Regions from separate parts of the Bacillus sp. J14TS2 genome, predicted to be linked through region 2. Evidence: a T-box and tRNA genes for the amino acid it is inferred to sense, from the RefSeq annotation. Region 2 holds a T-box; the other holds one or more tRNA genes.
The links. A T-box is a leader RNA that pairs with one kind of tRNA and senses whether it is charged. The one in region 2 lies ahead of tyrS (tyrosine--tRNA ligase), so its partner is inferred to be a tRNA-Tyr.

Region 1 (9,868 bases), on a different contig from region 2:
AGCTACAACAATAAATAGTCCCCCATTCATTGCCTGGATAACTCTGGCTACCATAAGAACGGTAAAGTTATAGCTGAAAAATGCCAGCAGATTCCCTAGAATAACCGTAAAGATGGCATATAAAAGGACTTTTTTACGGTCAAATTTAGAAGTTAACATGACCAATACCAAGGCTCCAATGGCATAAGATAGAGAATAAACCGTAATCAACTGACCGGCTGTTGAAATAGAAACGTCTAAATCAGCAGAAATCAGTTCTAGTATTCCGGAAACAACAAATTCCCCTGTTCCTGTCACAAAAGCCCCGATAGCTAAAAGTATAATTGTAAATTGATTTTTCTTTTTTTTCATCGTGTATATCTCTCCCTTCTTTGAACAATGTTTTTATCGCAGTGTAACTGGCTACAAGACTCCCACGTCAAGAATAGAGAAAGGTCGAAATTTCTAAGTGGGAGATCAAACAGCCAGTAACTACCCGATTGGTTCAACTAACACTCAGTGGAAAATGAAAGAGAATTCCACTGAGTGAAGTTTCACTTTAGTGTAAGTCCTATGTTAATATAAGTAAAACTCGTTTTTTTAATAAGGGAGATGAGTAAAAACTCATGAGCATTGTTCGCTTTGAAATCATTGCAAAAGTAGTGGAGCTGGGGAGTTTTACAGCCACTGCAGAAAAACTGAATATGACGCAATCTGCAGTAAGCCACGCTGTAGCTAGTCTGGAATCTGAATTGGGCGCTTCTTTGTTAATCCGGGACCGTAAAAAAGGAATTTCTCTTACCGAAGTAGGACAAAAAGTTCTTCCTCATATTAGAGAAATATTGAATAGAATGGAAAGCATCCATCAAGAAATTGCATTAGCAACCAATTTAGAAACTGGAATGATTCGTGTCGGTACATTTGCAAGTGCTTCTTCCTGTTTGTTACCGAAACTGCTCGCCAAGTTTCAGAAAAAACATCCTAAAATAGAGTTTACGTTTTATGAAGGAACCTATGAGGAAATTATTGATTGGCTTAGTACGGGAATTATCGATATTGGGTTTGTTGTAAAAGGAAAATCCAATCCAGGTTTTGATTTGGTTCATTTGATAAAGGACAATATGGTGGTAGCTTATCATCCAGAACATCCATTTCACTCTAAAGAAACAGTGGATATGAATGATTTAATAAACCAGTCTTTTATTATGCCAACAGGGATGTATCAATCGCATGTAGAAGAACTGTTTGAAGAAGCACAAATCGAACCTTCTATCCGTTTTAAAGTGCATGATTGTACAACGATCGCTAACATGGTACAGGAAGGTCTTGGTGTTACGATTGGTCCAGAATTATTTCTAAAGACGCAGCAAAATATAAAGATTAGCAAGCTGAATATTAAAAATACACGTGAAGTGACACTTGCTTGCCAATCTATTGAGAATGCAACTCCTGCTGTAAAGGAATTCCTCCATGTAGCAAAAGATGTTTTTTATGAAAAAAAAGACAAAATCTCGACTACTCGCATAAACACTGAACACATCTAACCTTTTCAAGGTCTATTAAGTTAATTTACTACTTTAAAAAAAGCCTTGATACGACGAATTAGCCCTGAAAAGAGAAGAAACAAAGATACTCCCAACAAGGATTGAATATGAAACCATTAAAGTAGGAATTTAAAATAGGAGCAGTGCTAATGAATAAAATAAGTATTTAGGAATTGATATCTCACTTGGATTAATCTTACCTTCTCATAAGCGTTTGTATCAAAATAGAACCAAATAATTTAGCTTCTATGTGATCATAAATCGAGGTCAAACCGCTTCATCAATAGAAGCGATGATTGGATATTCAATGGGTATGTGGGGAATAATTGCAGTAATCACTGTTACTCTTCTAGCATCTATTGGTGTTTTAATAGGACGACGCATTCTACAAAAATATCAACCAGATCATGCAGGTTAGTATGTTGGGAAAAGTCTCATGCTCTCTTTCTCTAAGACAAACAGCAAAAAAATATCCTTGAATCTGTTGAAAGTAACCACACACGACTTTTAACAGATTTAAGGACATAAACGTATTGATAAACTTGAATTATCAAAGAGTTTTCCTCTTTAAGATAATAATTAAAAATGTTACTCCACCAACGATTTCAATAATAATTGAAACGACGCCCTGAGCGTTAAATACATGATTCATAATAAAATATGCACCAGTTAGTATCAAGAATCCGATAGCAAGAGCCATAGGAAAAATATATCTGTGATCATAAGTTTGTGCCAGCTGATAACTCAACGTTGCAACCAAAAAGCCAAAGAAAGTAAGCGGTCCAACTAAAGCAGTTGAGATGGACATCAAAATAGAAACTAATACAAGAACATAAATGATACTAAACTTATGATTCACTCCTAAAGAACTGGAAATCTCTTTTCCGAGTGACAATACATTTAATTTCTTAGAATAAGCAAAGAGAAGGAATGCCACAACGATTACGATTGGAATTGCAATAGGAAAATATTCTACATCCGCATTATTGACAGAACCAAACAGCTTCGCCTGCAGAATATCAAACTCAGAAGGTGCAAGCAGTTTTCTCATAAAAGTTGACAAAGATCTTAGCCCCGTTCCAATTATGATTCCAACCAAAAGCATCAGCTGTAAATTTCCATACTTTCCAGAAAGTAACCATCCATAAAGTATTAAACACATCGCGACCATAATAGCCACTTGAAATAAAAATGATCCAGTACCCATATAACCGATAAATGCGGTGGCACCAAAGAAAAACATGGTACTCGTATGAATCGTAGAATAAAGCGCTTCAAACCCTAAAAGCGAAGGAGTTATCACCCGATTATTCGTTACTGATTGGAAAGCAACGGTCGCCAAACTCTGACAAATTGCAGCAATAATCATGGAAACAATAGCTACCATTCTTCTTTTAACAACTGGGATAAAGGATGGGGAGTCTACTGGAACTGGATTGTTATAAACTAAAAGTCCATACGAAGAAAGAATACCCAAACAAATCAGCGTTATCAATAATATCCAATAACGCCTTTCCTCTTTCTTGGAACGAAAAGCTTTAGATGCTTTATCTTTATTAAGAAGGCTGGAATCCATTTTGACATTTTTTTCATTAGTATATTCCAATTTGTTATCCCAGCCTCCTTCTTCTTAACAAAATAACGATAAATACGACTGCCCCCACTGTTCCAAGTATCAAAGAAACAGGTACTTCAAATGGCATGATAATTATTCGGGATATAATATCAGAAATGGTTAAAGCAGCCATTCCGGACACACATACCCAAGGCAGATTACTCCTGAGATCATCGCCTCTAAACATAGAAACAATATTTGGGACAATTAAACCTAAAAACGGTAAGTTCCCGATAACAGCTGCAACAATTCCAACTGCAACAGCAATAAGAGCAGTACCAATAAGAACGATCTTATTATAACTCACTCCAAGGCTTGTTGTAATATCTTCACCTAATCCAGCTAAAGTCAATCTGTCCGCATAGATAAAAATAAGAATAGTAATGATAACAATCAGCCATAAATATTCATATCTTCCAACCTGAATCGATGCAAAAGAGCCGACAAACCAGGTTTCAACACTTTGCGACATTTGAAAAACGAGGCCGACAAATGTAGAAACTGCAGAAATAACCGCTCCAAGCATTATCCCGATAATCGGGACAATTAAAGACGATCGAAGCTTCACTCTTCTTAAAAACAAAAAGAAAACCATCGTTCCAATAAAGGAAAAAATGATTGCTCCAGTCATTCTTTGGAATAAAGTTGGCGCAGGAGATAATAAATAAACAATAATCAATCCCAAGCCAGCCCATTCAATCGTTCCTGTTGTGGTAGGTTCAACTAAACGATTCTGTGTAATAAGCTGCATGACGAGCCCGGACATCGCCATTGCGGCTCCAGTAAGCATTAGTGCAGCTGTCCTCGGAATACGAGTGATAAAAAACATATCCATTCCATCTTCTCGTCCACGTATATCGTAAACTCCTACAAGCATAGAAATAATACCTAGAATAATAACAATGAAAACTGCTATTATAAAAGGTTTTGTCCATATTTTTTGATGATTAGAATGCAGGGGCTGAGAACTCCCAGCCCCGAACATTTTTTGTATTGTATTTTTTAGCACTATAGTTATACTCCTCTATACTATTCACCTAGAGTATTTGCAAGATCTTCAAATAATTTAGTAAATGTTTGTATGGATTCATTTGTATAGGTATCTGCCGGTGCATAAACTATTTTTCCTTCAGTAACGGCAGTTGTGTTTTGAAGAGCAGGTGCATTATCAATTACATCCTGAGCAGGGGTTGCCTCCTCTTCAGATGATATAGCAGCATCACGGTCCATTACGAAAATCCAATCAGGATCAGTTTCTGCAATAGCTTCAACAGAAATATCATCACCTTGGTGGTCTGCAGAAGCCTTGTCAATTTCTAACGCCGGAGTCCAATCAAAGATATCATACAGCGGACCCCACACGCGGCCGGAATGAGGAGCAGCGAAGTTAATATCTCCACCTGATACTATAACACTCATAACCTTATCTGATCCATTATAAGCAGATTTAGCATCTTCAATCGCTTGATCAAAATCAGCTGTCAATTGTTCAGCCTCTTCTTTTTTATCAAAAATTTGTCCAAGAGAGTTTGTAACATCCTTAAATCCGTTTTCTAAGTTTTCTCCAGGTGTTTCAGCTTCCTCGGAAACATCAAAGTTAAGATCAATAACAGCTGCGTTTGGCACTAATTCTTTTATATCTTCGTAATAATTACCAAATCTTTGACCGACAATAACAAGGTCAGGGTCCACCGCTGCAATAACTTCAAGATTTGGTTCACGGTGATTTCCTATGTTTTCAATTGATTCATCAGTTGCATATGGTATATCTTCAGGTATTAAATCCCTTGGAGCAGCAGCTAATTCAATGCCCCAGTCAGATAACGTTTGAAAAGTTCTACTATCTAAAGAAACCACATTACTTGGATTTACAGGAACTTCAACCGTTCCATGGGCATCAGTAATTTCAACAGTTGCATTTTCAGCAGAATCCTCTGATCCTCCATCTGTTTCAGCAGATTCGTTGACTTGATCATCGGCGCCTTCATTTTTATCATCTGAATTTGAACAAGCTGCCATTGCCAATGCAAAGATTACGAATATTGCTATAATAAAAGTTGACTTAAAAAATTTTGTTTTTCTCATTCTCCTACCTCTTCCTTTATGTATTATTAATGTTTAGACTATTGAATTGATCAAATTAATATCTGCGTTATATTTTAGCGTGCGACTTAAATAAATAATGATTCCTATTTCACTATAGTGCATTGCTACAATAGAACTAATTGATAATGATAATCAATATCAATTAATCTGTTTATAGTATATCAAATTAAAAGGTGTTGTCAACTGTATTTTAAAAGCTTTCATTTTTCAGGCATATGTTTTAGACGGTAATTCCCAGTTCTAAAATTCTATTATTCCCGTTCCATTCTCAACTGTAGAGGAGATAATAAAATGATTCATGTGTGAATAGTTACTTTAGCAATGAAAGAAACCACTTATTCTTCTGAACAAATACAACATTTGGTTAAAAATTATGTTCGATGCATGAATAGACATGCGTACCCCCTATGAAAGAAGTACGCATGGTGACAGATTAATCGTCATCAGTTAGTCATCCCCTTCAAGTTAAGTTACCAGTGAGAAGATATTTTCCACAGAAGGTGTTCATGAACGAAAAGGAGCAAAGCCCCAGTTTAAAGACGTGGAGACTGGAGTGACGTAACTGAGATAAGGGAGTCACGCTCCCCTATAATGACTTATCGTAGGGCACTTCGCGAAGTCTTCTAGTCTTTGATGCATGGAGCAGGACAGTTATATCTCAAGTCCGAAAATTATTTCGTGAAAAGGTATACTTTCTTTCTTCATGAGAAGGCATTAGGTTTGGAACGATTAGCTGCTTTTATTGATATGTGAGTCAAAGTATACACAAAAACGACAACCGTTTTGCATATGAACCGGAATATGCATATCATAGATTTCGTTTAATGCTTCAGAATTAATAATTTCGTGTGTTGGACCATCTTTTATTAGACGTCCATCTCTTAAGGCTACAATCTGATCCGAATAAACCGAAGCAAAGTTAATATCATGCAATACAATCACGACTGTTTTATCCAGCTCATTGACAAGCTTGCGTAATATTTTCATGATTTGTACAGAATGCTTCATATCCAAATTATTCAATGGCTCATCCAGTAAAATATATTCTGTGTCTTGGGCAATAATCATAGAAATAAATGCACGTTGCTTTTGACCGCCAGACAGCTCATCTAAGTATTTATGTTGGATATCTGTTAAGTTCAAATATTCAATTGCTTGATCGACGATTCGATTATCCTCAGCATTTAAACGACCTTTAGAATAAGGATAACGACCAAATGATACCAATTGTCGAATCGTTAATTTCACAGTTAAAAAATTCGATTGTCTTAAAATGGCAATACGCTTAGCGAATTCATTAGATTTCATGTTCTTTACATTATTTTTGTCTAGTAATACATCTCCCGTGTCTGCATCAAGCAAACGACTTACCATGGAAAGTAGCGTTGATTTCCCTGCACCGTTTGGCCCAATAAACGATGTAATTTTATTAGGCTGAATTTGAACCGATATATCATTTACGATGGCTTTATTACCATACTTCTTTGTCAATCCTTTAATATCAATCATCTCGTAGGCCTACTTTCTTTAAGTATTAAATGAAAAATAGAAGTAAGTGAAAAAAGAATGAATAATGTACCAAGTATCAAATCTTCATTGCGTGTAAATTCTTTGCCAATCAAAATTTATTAAACTTCCTTATCTTAAAAATCCACTCAAACTATATACAGATAATAATTATTATCAAGTTCTAATTCCCCTAAAAAATAATGATATTCATTATCAATTAGTTAACAATACCTAGTATACCAAAATTTCAGCCGGCGTCAATGCCAGATTAATTGAAATATAGTGTTGATCAAGAAAACTGCCATTAACAGCAGCTTTTTTGATTATTCTGTTCAATTTTCCGTCAAAATTATTGATATTACAACTATTAAAAGGATATTTCCCTTTAATTTACAGGAGCATCTGATGAAGGTTTCCGTTTCATTTATTCTCATATCCATCATCTGTACAATTGGATGTTTTATTCTCATTTGGATTCAATGATTGCAAAACAGCATTTCCTGCTCTTCTTTCCACACTTTTTAGTAATTGAGTGAATGTTTCTTCCGGCTACGTTCCAGACACGGCATATTTTCAATTAAATAAAGAAAAGAACGCCTTCTAAAGCTGCTTTGCCAAAGCTATATCTTTAATTGACTTTATTGTGAAATTTACAGCTGCCTAATACGGTTTCAACCGTTTCTCTACCCAAACCTATATCTTCCTCTAATCAGACCAGTGTATTTTTAGCACTCAATAGTTCAGAATCTGTAAAATTAGCTTGAAAGAAACATTCTGCCAGCTTTTCTTTTTTTCATTCTCTGCAACTAACTTAGTAATTCGATGTGTATCAAATGTATTACTGTATTTCATCGTATCAAAGTGATAGGTTAAACCGACTTCTTTTGACTGATTCTCTCGCTGTTATTCATAGCGTATACTTATTCTAAGGTCATTCCCTACAGCTGCGAAAAGTTTTTCCTCGGTATATGCTGAGCAGTTGGTATCGTTGAAGGCTAATAAGACCTTATAAAAGTTATAGACGAAAGGATTCAGTCCATTGCAATTCTGCCTCTCGGCTACGGAAATGGAGGACTCGAGTGGTCTAAAATTAAAGCCCTGATCGAAGATACATTTGCAGACTTACCTATAATGGTACACATATATGAACTTGCTGGAAGTCCAAAACCTTCCGAGATGAAAGTTGGGACAAGGAAACCCAGAATGACAAAATCAAGGGCTCTATTATTGGCTTCATTGGATAATTATAAACTTCTTTAACATTGTCTCCATCACAATTTAAAGGATTAAAAACATCCAGCATGCTTTCTACATCCCTTAACTTTTTATGATGTTGTAATCTGATATTGCATTGTACCAAAAAACTTTAAATTTAGGAGGAAAATGGATTTGTAGCAAACTTGTACCGAAAAATTCAAAACCTATCGTTTTCTATCGTATTCTCAGAATCTTCTCTAGAATACAAAAAAGCTCATAAACGCTGTTACACCAACGTTTACGAGCAAGTCTGGTTACTTTTGTCTCGACCTATCGTAACCCTATAATACCGGTGGCCGGGGTCGAACCGGCACTCCGTGAGGAACACGATTTTGAGTCGTGCGCGTCTGCCAATTCCGCCACACCGGCATAGTTCATGGAGGCGGCAACCGGATTTGAACCGGTGATAAGGGTGTTGCAGACCCGTGCCTTACCACTTGGCTATGCCGCCAGAACCTTATGGAGCGGAAGACGGGATTCGAACCCGCGACCCCCACCTTGGCAAGGTGATGTTCTACCACTGAACTACTTCCGCAAAAAACTGGGCTAGCTGGATTCGAACCAACGAGTGACGGAGTCAAAGTCCGTTGCCTTACCGCTTGGCTATAGCCCAATGAAGATGGGGCGACTAGTGGGAATCGAACCCACGCGTGTCGGAGCCACAATCCGATGCGTTAACCACTTCGCCATAGCCGCCATAAATTAAAATTGGCAGGGGTAGTAGGAATCGAACCCACATCAAAGGTTTTGGAGACCTTCGTTTTACCATTAAACTATACCCCTAAAAATGGTGGTGGGGGACGGATTCGAACCGCCGAACCCGGAGGGAGCGGATTTACAGTCCGCCGCGTTTAGCCACTTCGCTACCCCACCATGAATTCTATTAAATGGTGGCTCAGGACGGAATCGAACCGCCGACACAAGGATTTTCAGTCCTTTGCTCTACCGACTGAGCTACTGAGCCTTAAATTATAGTTTACGCTAAGCTTCGAATTTCTTCGTCAGCGTACTCTTTCGCATCCTCACATACCTAAGTACGCTCTGATGCTCTCTCGTCCGCTTCCTTTACTTCTCACTTATCCTAAACCTTTCATTTAAAAATAATAAGTTTATGTAACAATGGCGGTCCGGACGGGACTCGAACCCGCGACCTCCTGCGTGACAGGCAGGCATTCTAACCAACTGAACTACCGGACCAATATTGCGGGGGCAGGATTTGAACCTGCGACCTTCGGGTTATGAGCCCGACGAGCTACCAGACTGCTCCACCCCGCGACGAAAAAGTGACCCCTACGGGATTCGAACCCGTGTTACCGCCGTGAAAGGGCGGTGTCTTAACCGCTTGACCAAGGGGCCAATATATTTTAGAATGGCGGAGAGCAAGGGATTTGAACCCTTGAGACAGCGTTAGCCGCCTACACGATTTCCAATCGTGCTCCTTCGGCCACTCGGACAGCTCTCCAACAATGGCTCCGCAGGTAGGATTCGAACCTACGACCGATCGGTTAACAGCCGATAGCTCTACCACTGAGCTACTGCGGAATAGTATGCCTGGCAACGTCCTGCTCTCACAGGGGGAAACCCCCTATTACCATCGGCGCTGAAGAGCTTAACTGCCGTGTTCGGGATGGGAACGGGTGTGACCTCTTCGCTATTGCCACCAGACTTCATTTGCATAGACTACGCTGCATCTTCTAGAAGAAGATTCCTTTACAATCGACATAATCTATTATAACCATTTTTATGTAAAAAGCAAGAGAAACTTTTGTTATTCTCTCAAAACCAGATAAAGAAGAAGATAAACGAGAAACACCATTATTAATCCAGCTCCAGTGCCCAGCGACTAGAAAACTTCTAC
Region 2 (9,868 bases):
AATCATCGTGTTTTTCCAGTTTTCTTGATACAAAAATGGCAAATATTTTTCGGCAATACCAATTTTCTCCCTTGCGATACGAATATTAAATGAGGCTAGATGGCGGATCGCCTTCACATGACTGTTTTCAAGAATGACTTTTCCAGCTAAACCTATTCGATGACCACCATCAATGGTGACATATCCCTTTTTTAATTCTTCATCCAGTGTATAAAATGAATGATTGGCTAGCTTTGCAATAAATTGCTCAGCATCTTCTTTTGTAAATATATAGGAAAGAAAATGAGGTTGTCCTTTAGCAGCCACTTCCACCTGTCTCCCAATCCGTAGTCTAATTTCCTCCATCTCATTCCATATATGACTAGGAAGCTGAGTGATTAAATCACTGATTCGGCGAGGCATCATTTGCAATACAGCTCTCATTTGTTCCTCCCCCTCTATCAATCCTCTAACTAATATGTATTCAGCTTGTCTCTAAATATGAAATAACCTCTTAGAAAAAAACAAAAAAACGACTCTACATTCACATTTCGAATGTTAGAGTCGTTTTTACTGTCACAGTTTATTCTGTTTAACAATTAGAAAAAATTTCAGCGCTCTTAAGAATAGTTCGTTTATGCTCTCGAAACATAGCTTGCATCAGATGTATTAATAACTAGACGATCTCCCGTGTTGACAAAGAAAGGGACTTGGACCGTTAGACCTGTTTCTAATGTTGCCGGCTTTGAACCACCAGAGGCTGTATCCCCTTTTATACCTGGTTCTGTTTCACTCACCTCAAGTTCGACTGTATTTGGTAAGTCAACACCTAATGTTTCCCCTTGGTACATAATAAGATGAACTTCCATGTTTTCCTTTAGGAACTGCAATTCATATTCAATTTGCGCTTCTGGTAATTCAATTTGTTCATAGGTTTCATTATCCATAAACACATGCATATCCCCATTAGCATAAAGATATTGCATTGTTTTATTATCAATTTGTGCTCTTTCTACTTTTTCACCAGCACGGAATGTCTTTTCTTGAATCGCACCCGTGCGTAAATTTCTCAACTTTGATCTTACAAAAGCAGCTCCTTTTCCAGGTTTCACGTGTTGAAAATCAATCACACGCCAAATCCCTCCATCTGTTTCAATTGTAAGTCCTGTACGAAAATCATTTACTGAAATCATCTTTATTCCTCCAAGTTTGCATTAAATTATAATTAAATCTTTCGTTGAATGGGTAAGGGCTTCGTTTCCTTTTTCAGTGATCAGGGTGTCATCCTCAATACGTACACCGCCTACATCCGGCAGATAGATACCTGGTTCGACTGTGATCACCATACCCGGTTGCAGTGTAATCTTAGACCGTTTAGAAAGCCCAGGTCCTTCATGTACTTCTAATCCAATCCCATGGCCGAGAGAATGCCCAAAATAGTCTCCATATCCTTTTTCCGTGATATAGTCTCTGGCAATCGCATCCGCTTCGATGCCGGTCATCCCAGGTTTAATTTGTTCCATTGCTCGTAATTGCGCTTCTAATGTCACATCATAAATTTCTTTTAAAGTAGCAGCTGGCTCTCCCACCGAAATCGTGCGAGTAATATCAGACACATACCCCTTATGAAGGGCACCATAATCCATTGTCACAAAATCTCCCTTTTCAATCTCTTTATCACTGGCAACGCCATGTGGCATGGAAGATCTTTTTCCAGAAGCGACAATAATGTCGAAGGATGAAGAGGTGGCTCCACATTTTCTCATAAAAAACTCTAATTCATTCGATACTTCTAATTCGGTTTTTCCAGGTTTTATAAAATCAAGGATGTGTTTAAAGGCCGCATCCGCTATGTCTGCTGCTTCTTTAATTTTAGCAATTTCATCATTCGTCTTAATTAACCGCATATTTTCCATCAAATTCGAAACAGGGACAAATTCTGCAGAGACAGCTTGGTCGTATTGAGTCCAAGTAGAATAAGACATATAATCTTGTTCAAATCCTAACTTTGTTATACCTAGCTCTTTTACTTTCGCTGCCACCTCATCCATAATCGGTCCTGAATGAATAGAAATCTCATATTCTTGTGCCTGATTTTGAGCTTGTTCCGCATATCGAAAATCAGTAATAAAGATCGCTCGGTCCTGTGAAATTAAAGCTAAGCCAGCTGTTCCTGTGAAGTTCGTCATGTAGCGTACATTATATGGACTTGTCACAAACATGCCGTCAATTCCCAGTGATTGGAAAGACGAACGGATTTTATCTAACTTGCTCATTTTACCCTCTCCCTTGTATGTATTGCTTTAAAGCTAGAAGTGCTAATTCATAACCGTATAGTCCTAAACCCGTAATTTGGCCAATAGATACAGGGGCAGTTACTGATTTACTTCTAAATTCCTCTCTAGCATAAACATTTGAGATATGCACTTCGATCACTGGTAAATCAATAGTGGCAATTCCGTCTCTCAGGGCAATACTATAGTGTGTAAACGCACCTGGATTCATAATAATGCCCGCATATCCTTTGTTTTCTGCTGCATGTAATTCATCAAGAATGGCGCCCTCATAATTAGATTGGAACAGATCGATTTCTATGCTTTCTTTCTGACACAATTGATGTAGGTTTTCTTCCAATTTAGCTAACGAATCTGTCCCATAAATATCGGGTTCTCTTTTTCCCAACATATTTAAGTTAGGGCCATTTAAAACGAGTATTTTCATTTTTCTCCCACCCAAAAATCAAAATCCTTTCGCAAACACATTTTACCATAAAAAGCCAACCAGCATCTAGTTATAGTGTAAGGTCAATGAGATTCAACTTTCTTCCAGTATTGTTGTTCATTATACTCATATGAAATCGAATAGCCAATAAAAATTCCATACAAAATGAAAAAGCTCGCTTCCGTTAGAATCGTCATGATATTATAGTTCGTAATAAACTGAATGGTGGGAATAACAGGATAGAAGACTAAAAAAACAAGACAAAAAAGTGCCGCTCCGTAAACTCCTCCCCATATAATCGATCGCTTCGTTTTCAATAAAGCATAATAGCCACTCGCCACCGCTATTGAAATCAACCCATATATTAAACAAGATATCAAGATCCCCAGCCAGCCATCTTTCCAATCGCCGTTAAAAATCATTAATATGAATGATGGCTTAATCTCGGTAAAATGAAAGTAATGAGCGGCAAAGCATAATAAAGTCCCTCCGGCACCTGCAACGAAACCTGTATAAATCGACAATTGCGTTAATGACATATAAAATTGCGTGTTATATTCTCTATTGCGCACAATTCTCACCTCAGCCTTATCTTGCCCATTTTCAGCTGTTACATTTATAACTGGTGAAATTTTTATTTTTTTAGTAAGATATAGATGAAGCCTTTTAAGCGAAACTTGATCTTCTAGAAGAATGATTGTTTGCATTATTGGTTTCCAGTGGAAAATGAATTAACATCTATTCTATTAATGTTCAAAATAGTATATTTGGTTTTCTTTTTGGGAATACTGTTCAATACTCCCGAGGAGGTGGCATTCTTGATCATACGGAATTGGTTATTTGGTGGAATTATCATCGCTGCTCTTATTGGATTAGGTACTTGGCTTTATTATAATCCTGCCAGTCTATTTCTTCAGCTGTTTGTCACGGTTCTCATTGCAGGAATTATTTTTCTTGTTATTCGTGCTTTTATGAGGAGAAAGAACAGTTATAAAGAAAATAGATCTTACGCGAAAGCAGCTAAATTCTCGAGAAAAAAGTATGAGCAGCCAAAGAAAAGTGCTCATACAAATAAGTCTACAAAAAGACCGCTTCGCAAAAAGTCAACAGCCCATTTAACAGTGATTGAGGGAAAAAAAGGGAAGAAAAAAGACCGTGCTATTTTTTAATCAACTAATATGTCCAAGTTTTCAAAAATTCTCTTGTTCTGATACGTCCTGTTTCAACGAGGACGTCTTTTTTTTGATCTGATAAATGAAATTCAGTCGTTAGACCCTCACCTAACGGGATAAAAATGATGTTCTTCTCATGTCTCCTTGAGATATAGCGCGCATCATGAACGTTTTTCATGGTACTAAATAATGCCTCAAATAATGATAACGCATTTTTTATTTCTCTTTTTGGTTGTTCATCAGCTCGATAACTAAGTTTGATTCCAAGGATGGGACGCTTCTTCTTCCCTTTCTCTTCATCAAATAACCAGATCGGGAAATTACTTAATAAGCCCCCATCCACGATAATATTTTTTCCAGACAGGGAACGTAATTTCACAGGCTCAAAGAAAAAGGGAAGCCCGCAGCTCATTCTTACAGCCTTAGCAATCGGGAATGTTTCTTTTGGAATCCCTAATGCCTCAAGGTCATCTGGTAATACGAGTAGTTTTCCCGATGAAAGATCTGAGGCAATCAGTCTTAACTTTCCCTTAGGTAAATCTGCAAACGTATAGACCCCTTTATCCGCTAATGTTTGACGAATCCATTCCTCCAATGCTTTCCCTTGATATAAACCCATCCGCCAGTATAAACATAACCATTTTGAGATGGTTAAGGGAATAAGGGTCTTTTTTTGATCTAAAAAAACGGAAATCTCGGTCTCATTCAAGAGTTTTAGAATTTCTTTGCTTGTATAACCCGCCGCTATAAAGGTAGCCATAATTGCCCCAGCGCTTGTTCCCGCCAATCTGTTAAAGTTAATACCCTTTTCCTCCAAGACCTCGTAAGCCCCTATAAGGGCATAACCCTTAATCCCACCACCTGAAAATACGCCATCTACGTCCATTCCCTACCCCTCCTGTTACTGCCTTTTTATTATTTTAGAAGAGGAAAACATTTTTAGAACAGAAGACAGGCTTTGATTATTTTATGTGATACACTTTTCAACAAAACGCTTGATTGTTGAAGCGCATTTATATGTCTTACAGAAGAAAAGTAACTTAGTACAATAAGAAAAAAGGGCGTTAATATTGAAATGCCCAATTAACGCTCCCAAAATATTTCTATATTATTTAATGAGACGTATAAATCGCTTTTTACCAATTTGTAATACTTCTTCATTCATTAATACACGGTCTAAATCATCTACATTTATTTTTTCTTTATTGAGCTGTACACCATTTTGTTTAACCAATCGTATAAATTCGCTTTTACTTTTTACGAATCCTTTTTCAATTAGCTGTGGGATGATGGCTTCAACTGTTTCTGCACCAGCTTCTATTAATAATTCTGGGATATCATCTGGTATTTCTTTTTTACTAAAAGCCGTTTCAAAATATGATATCGCTCTTTTCGTTTCTTCTTCTCCACAGTATAAATTCGTAATAATTTTAGCCAATTTAAGTTTAATATCTCTTGGATTTACTCCTTTTTCAAGAAGCAGTTTAATGTTTTCTATTTCTTCTGGATGTTCATCCGTTGCCAGCTCAAAGTATTTAATAATTAAGCTGTCTGGTACTTCCATAACTTTTTTAAACATTACTTCTGCCGGTTCATATATTCCGATATAATTCCCAAGACTTTTACTCATCTTTTCTATACCATCAAGACCTTCAAGCAAGGGCATAAAAATGGCAATTTGCTTTTCTAATCCCCAGTGCTTTTGAAGAGTACGGCCCATAAGAATGTTAAAGGTTTGGTCTGTACCACCTAATTCAATATCCGCTTGTATCTCTACCGAATCGTACGCTTGCATTAGTGGATAAAAAAATTCGTGAATTCCTATTGGTACTTGATTATTATATCTGTTTTGGAAATCATCTCGTTCTAATATTCTTGCAACTGATGTTGTTGCTGCTAATTTAATGACTTCCTCGAATGTTAATTTTGAAAGCCACTCACTGTTATAGCGGACAGAAGTTTTTCCTGAATCTAAAACTTTAAAGATTTGTTCAAAGTATGTTTTTGCATTTGCTTTAACCTGTTGATCACTTAGAGCTACACGACCTTTTGCTTTTCCAGTTGGATCTCCAATACGACCTGTAAAATCGCCGATAATAATTACAACTTTATGACCTAGATCTTGCATCTGTTTTATTTTTCTTAATACAACTGCATGACCTAAGTGAATATCAGGTGCAGAAGGATCAAGCCCTAATTTAATAATAAGCGGAGTCTGTGACTGGTACGATTTCTTTAATTTAACCAGTAATTCTTCCTCGTTTACTATTTCTTGAACACCTTTCTTAATAATTTTTAATTGTTCTTCAGGTTTTACTATCATACTAACATCTCCTTGAAATATTTTTTCTCTAATATTGCAAGCACTATAAGGAGCAAAGGATGAGAACAAAAGCGCAAGCGCCTTGATGTAAGAAGAAAGGCTAAATTCGCGCCGTCCTGGCGCAACGCCTTTCTGACCAACATCCTGTTGGCCTCCGACAAGCAAATGTTCCTGAACATAGGAAGGGGCTTTTTCCCCTTCCTATGTTCAGGGTTATTAAGCAGAACATCGGCTAAGGCCGCCACGTCCGCATGTCTTCGCCGATGGACTCGCCTCCCGCGAGCCTCGAGCCGATGGCGCCTGGAGCTAGACAACAACTGCCCAGCCTTGAAGCAATCTTAAGAAAAAATTTATACTTTCTTATCTTATTCAATAAAAAAAGCCCTTTTGGATTAACCAAAAGGACGATTCATCTCGTGTTACCACCTTTAATTCATAAGCAACTCACATAGCTTATCTTAGTAAGTACAGTCATTTGACGATACCTTAGCACATGATTACGGGTGCTTAACCGTTATAGCCTACTAAGGAAATCCTGTTCGGTACACAGCTCCAAGATGTATTCACAATCGTTCAACATGCACCTCTCATCAACCGGTAACTTTCTGTCTGTTTACATGATTGCTACTCTTTCTTATCATAGCCTTTGTTCTTATACTCCGAATGCTTTAAACAAATCTTCGTTATGCAAATACTAATTGATACATATCATATCTATTTATTTAAATTTGTCAATCCGAATATTCTTGTTCATTCTAGCTCTTTCGGACATAAAAACACCCCTTTAGATAAAAATAATCTAAGGGGGTGTTGCATCGCGACTTTATTTTAAATCCACATTTTTTGTTGCATAAAAATTTATAAACCACATTTTAATTGGGCGTTACAGTTGTCACAAGTATTGCATCCACCAATATCTTTAACATTTCCTTTGCGGCAGACTGGACATGTATCTCCTACCTCAGATCCAAATGTAACACTTGTTGAGCGGAGGTCTTGGATTGTATCAACAAGTACCACTGGTTCACTAAACTGTAGCTGCTCACTTGTCTCCGCTGTATTATCTTCTGCTTTCAAGGTAAGTACCTGTGAATCACGGCTTCCATCCACATAAACGGTTCCGCCCTTTGCTCCTCCCTGATAGAGTCGCTCATACACCTTTTGTACTTGTTCTACCGCATATCCTTTTGGTGCATTCACAGTTTTAGAAATAGAGCTATCAATCCATCGTTGAATGATACATTGTACATCCGCGTGAGCCTCTGGCGCTAGACTCATTGAAGTCACAAACCATTCTGGTAAATGGTCTGGATCGGTATCAGGGTTTGCTTGTAGAAATTCTTCCACAATATCTGCTTTGACCTCAATAAACTTCCCGAGGCGTCCGCTGCGATAATACGTGAAGGAAAAATAAGGCTCTAAACCTGTAGAAACGCCAACCATTGTGCCTGTACTCATTTTTGTTACTCTCTAGAAATTATAGAGGGCGGGATTATTAGTACCCGCTCCCCATGTCGCCATGGGGATCAGACTATATCATCAACCATGTTTTTATGTCTATTGCGGTGACACGGATGTTCACATAAACAAACCAAATTCGTTAATCTATTTGCTTCTTCCCAGTCTCCATTAAACTCCCTAAAAGGGATAATATGATGAACAGATAGTTCTTTACCATATTCTTTCTCGGTTAGTCCGCAATCTTGGCAAGTAAAATTATCTCTAATTCTGGCTTTTTTTCTTTGAGATCTCCAGTTAGGACCATAATAAACAATATCGCCACCTTGCCAAGCCAAGTTATTTTCCCCCGAAAAAGCTCCGGATTTTGTATAATATTCAGCCATACAAGTACTATCGCAAAAATTCCATTGCCTTATTATGGAGGGTTTACGTTCTAATGTACGTGAGCAATTAGTACATTGAATTTTAACTCGTTTTCTATACTGAATTTTACCTCTTTCACCATTTGCTTTTCCCAGACAAGACCTAGAGCAATATTTTGCAGTTTCTTTTCTTGATTCAATTACCTTGAATTCTTCCCCGCAAGCAAGACAAATTTTCGTGATTTGTTTTTTTAAATGTTGATTTGTGTTTTTGCCATTAGCTCTTAAGTAAGCCGTACGACAAGTTCGATTGCAAAAGTTACTCTTACTAATGGAAGAAGGTTTTCTTAATAATTTATTACCGCAATATGCACAAATTACAGTTGTCTTTTTACTTAAATGTTGAAAAGCATCTGGTTTTTTTGAGTGGTATTCCGCTTTACATTTTCGGGAACAAAATTTCTTTCTTTGATAAAGACTGGGTTTAACATTCATTGTAATTCCGCAATTTAAACATAATTTTTTCATTATGTCACCTCATTATATTCTTATTTCTCTGAGGTGCATATTTCATGGTTGCTCAGCGTGTAGTCGTTGAAGGGTCAGCCACGACTTCCCTGCGGATTGTCTCCACCATTCGATTTTTACTCTAATTGAGCGTTGGCAAGACGCGAGTACGAATGGATACTGAGAGTTTCCCGCATATAGCCAAGTTTACGCTACATCTTCACAGATATAGGGGGCAATCACTTTACCCGTAGGCGCAACAGTTAGTAAATGTGAATTACGAATACCGTATGCTAAAATATCTTCCCTTATCTCCTTTGGCATCTGTTTCATATAACCTGTTTCAATAAAGGCTTGACGTAAATGTTTTGTTTCTTCTTCCGATTCCCCTTGAAGGAATGGGAAACTACCTTTTTCTTGCGCAATTTCAATCGACTCTTTGTAGGCTTCTGTTGCAATGGTTTCAAATACTTGATCAACTAAAGTGTTTCCTGCAGCTGATCCATATTCTTTTTCACAATAGATTAAGAGATCTGCAAGTCCCATGACGCCAAGGCCTACGCGTCTTTCTCCAAGTGCTTGTTTTTTATTGTCTTCTAGGAAATAAGGAGTTGCGTTGATGACATTATCCTGCATTCTTACACCGATTTTAACGGTTTGTCTTAGTTTTTCAAAATCAACAGTCTTCTTTTCTTTATCTGCCATATTTGCAAGATTGACAGCCGCTAGATTACAAACAGAATATGGCGCGAGTGGTTGTTCTCCACACGGATTAGTGGCAACAACTTTTTGTCCATATGCTTTCGCGTTGGTCATGTCATTCGCATTATCAATAAAGAAAATGCCTGGTTCTGCTGAATAGGTGGCACAAATATTGATTAAATTCCATAGTTCCTTTGCTTTCATTTTTCGGTATGTACGCACTTTATGACCAAGTTTCTCCCATTCACGTACATCGCCAACATTATGCCACTCTTCATTATAAATCTGCATGGATTCCTGATCATAATTTTCAACATCAGGGAAACGAAGCTCATATTCACCATCTGCATCGACTGCTTCCATAAAATCATTTGTCAAACAAACAGAAATATTAGCTCCCGTTAAAAATTCAGAGTTATGAACAGAATACGTTCCACCTTCATTTAATTTCTCCTCAGCCTCAAGAAAAATAGACTCATCAAAACCGCCATATCCAGGCATATTACGATAATTGAGAATCCCTTGGTACATTGATTCCTCTGTGTGTGTTAAAGGAGTAAATTTCAGTTTATCTTTGGCATGTTTTTTAATGACAGGATCTGTTGTATTCTCGATTAGGAATTTTAAAATTCTTGGGTTCT

Region 1: it has a tRNA-Tyr gene. The T-box ahead of tyrS (tyrosine--tRNA ligase) is inferred to sense a tRNA for this amino acid. The anticodon was not compared.

Annotation. Positions count from the first base shown of each region.
Region 1 is NZ_BORE01000016.1:37-9,904, reverse strand. Features, by position in the region: gene KI375_RS20955 (MFS transporter) at 1-351, opposite strand, end outside; gene KI375_RS20950 (LysR family transcriptional regulator) at 606-1,523, shown strand; gene KI375_RS20945 (iron chelate uptake ABC transporter family permease subunit) at 2,074-3,099, opposite strand; gene KI375_RS20940 (iron chelate uptake ABC transporter family permease subunit) at 3,134-4,123, opposite strand; gene KI375_RS20935 (siderophore ABC transporter substrate-binding protein) at 4,168-5,223, opposite strand; gene KI375_RS20930 (iron ABC transporter ATP-binding protein) at 5,974-6,753, opposite strand; tRNA gene KI375_RS20925 (tRNA-Leu) at 8,298-8,379, opposite strand; tRNA gene KI375_RS20920 (tRNA-Cys) at 8,388-8,461, opposite strand; tRNA gene KI375_RS20915 (tRNA-Gly) at 8,471-8,545, opposite strand; tRNA gene KI375_RS20910 (tRNA-Gln) at 8,552-8,623, opposite strand; tRNA gene KI375_RS20905 (tRNA-His) at 8,631-8,706, opposite strand; tRNA gene KI375_RS20900 (tRNA-Trp) at 8,720-8,793, opposite strand; tRNA gene KI375_RS20895 (tRNA-Tyr) at 8,799-8,883, opposite strand; tRNA gene KI375_RS20890 (tRNA-Phe) at 8,899-8,974, opposite strand; tRNA gene KI375_RS20885 (tRNA-Asp) at 9,131-9,207, opposite strand; tRNA gene KI375_RS20880 (tRNA-Met) at 9,212-9,285, opposite strand; tRNA gene KI375_RS20875 (tRNA-Glu) at 9,295-9,366, opposite strand; tRNA gene KI375_RS20870 (tRNA-Ser) at 9,381-9,472, opposite strand; tRNA gene KI375_RS20865 (tRNA-Asn) at 9,478-9,552, opposite strand; rRNA gene rrf (5S ribosomal RNA) at 9,560-9,675, opposite strand; partial or broken gene KI375_RS20855 (hypothetical protein) at 9,705-9,868, opposite strand, start outside.
Region 2 is NZ_BORE01000014.1:100,468-110,335, forward strand. Features, by position in the region: gene spoIIIAA (stage III sporulation protein AA) at 1-423, opposite strand, end outside; gene efp (elongation factor P) at 615-1,172, opposite strand; gene KI375_RS19820 (M24 family metallopeptidase) at 1,194-2,255, opposite strand; gene aroQ (type II 3-dehydroquinate dehydratase) at 2,257-2,700, opposite strand; gene KI375_RS19830 (YqhR family membrane protein) at 2,784-3,407, opposite strand; gene KI375_RS19835 (SA1362 family protein) at 3,519-3,869, shown strand; gene KI375_RS19840 (patatin-like phospholipase family protein) at 3,874-4,758, opposite strand; gene tyrS (tyrosine--tRNA ligase) at 4,981-6,195, opposite strand; T-box leader at 6,593-6,845, opposite strand; partial or broken gene KI375_RS19850 (vitamin B12-dependent ribonucleotide reductase) at 7,054-7,650, opposite strand; gene KI375_RS27500 (HNH endonuclease) at 7,722-8,546, opposite strand; partial or broken gene KI375_RS19860 (vitamin B12-dependent ribonucleotide reductase) at 8,733-9,868, opposite strand, start outside.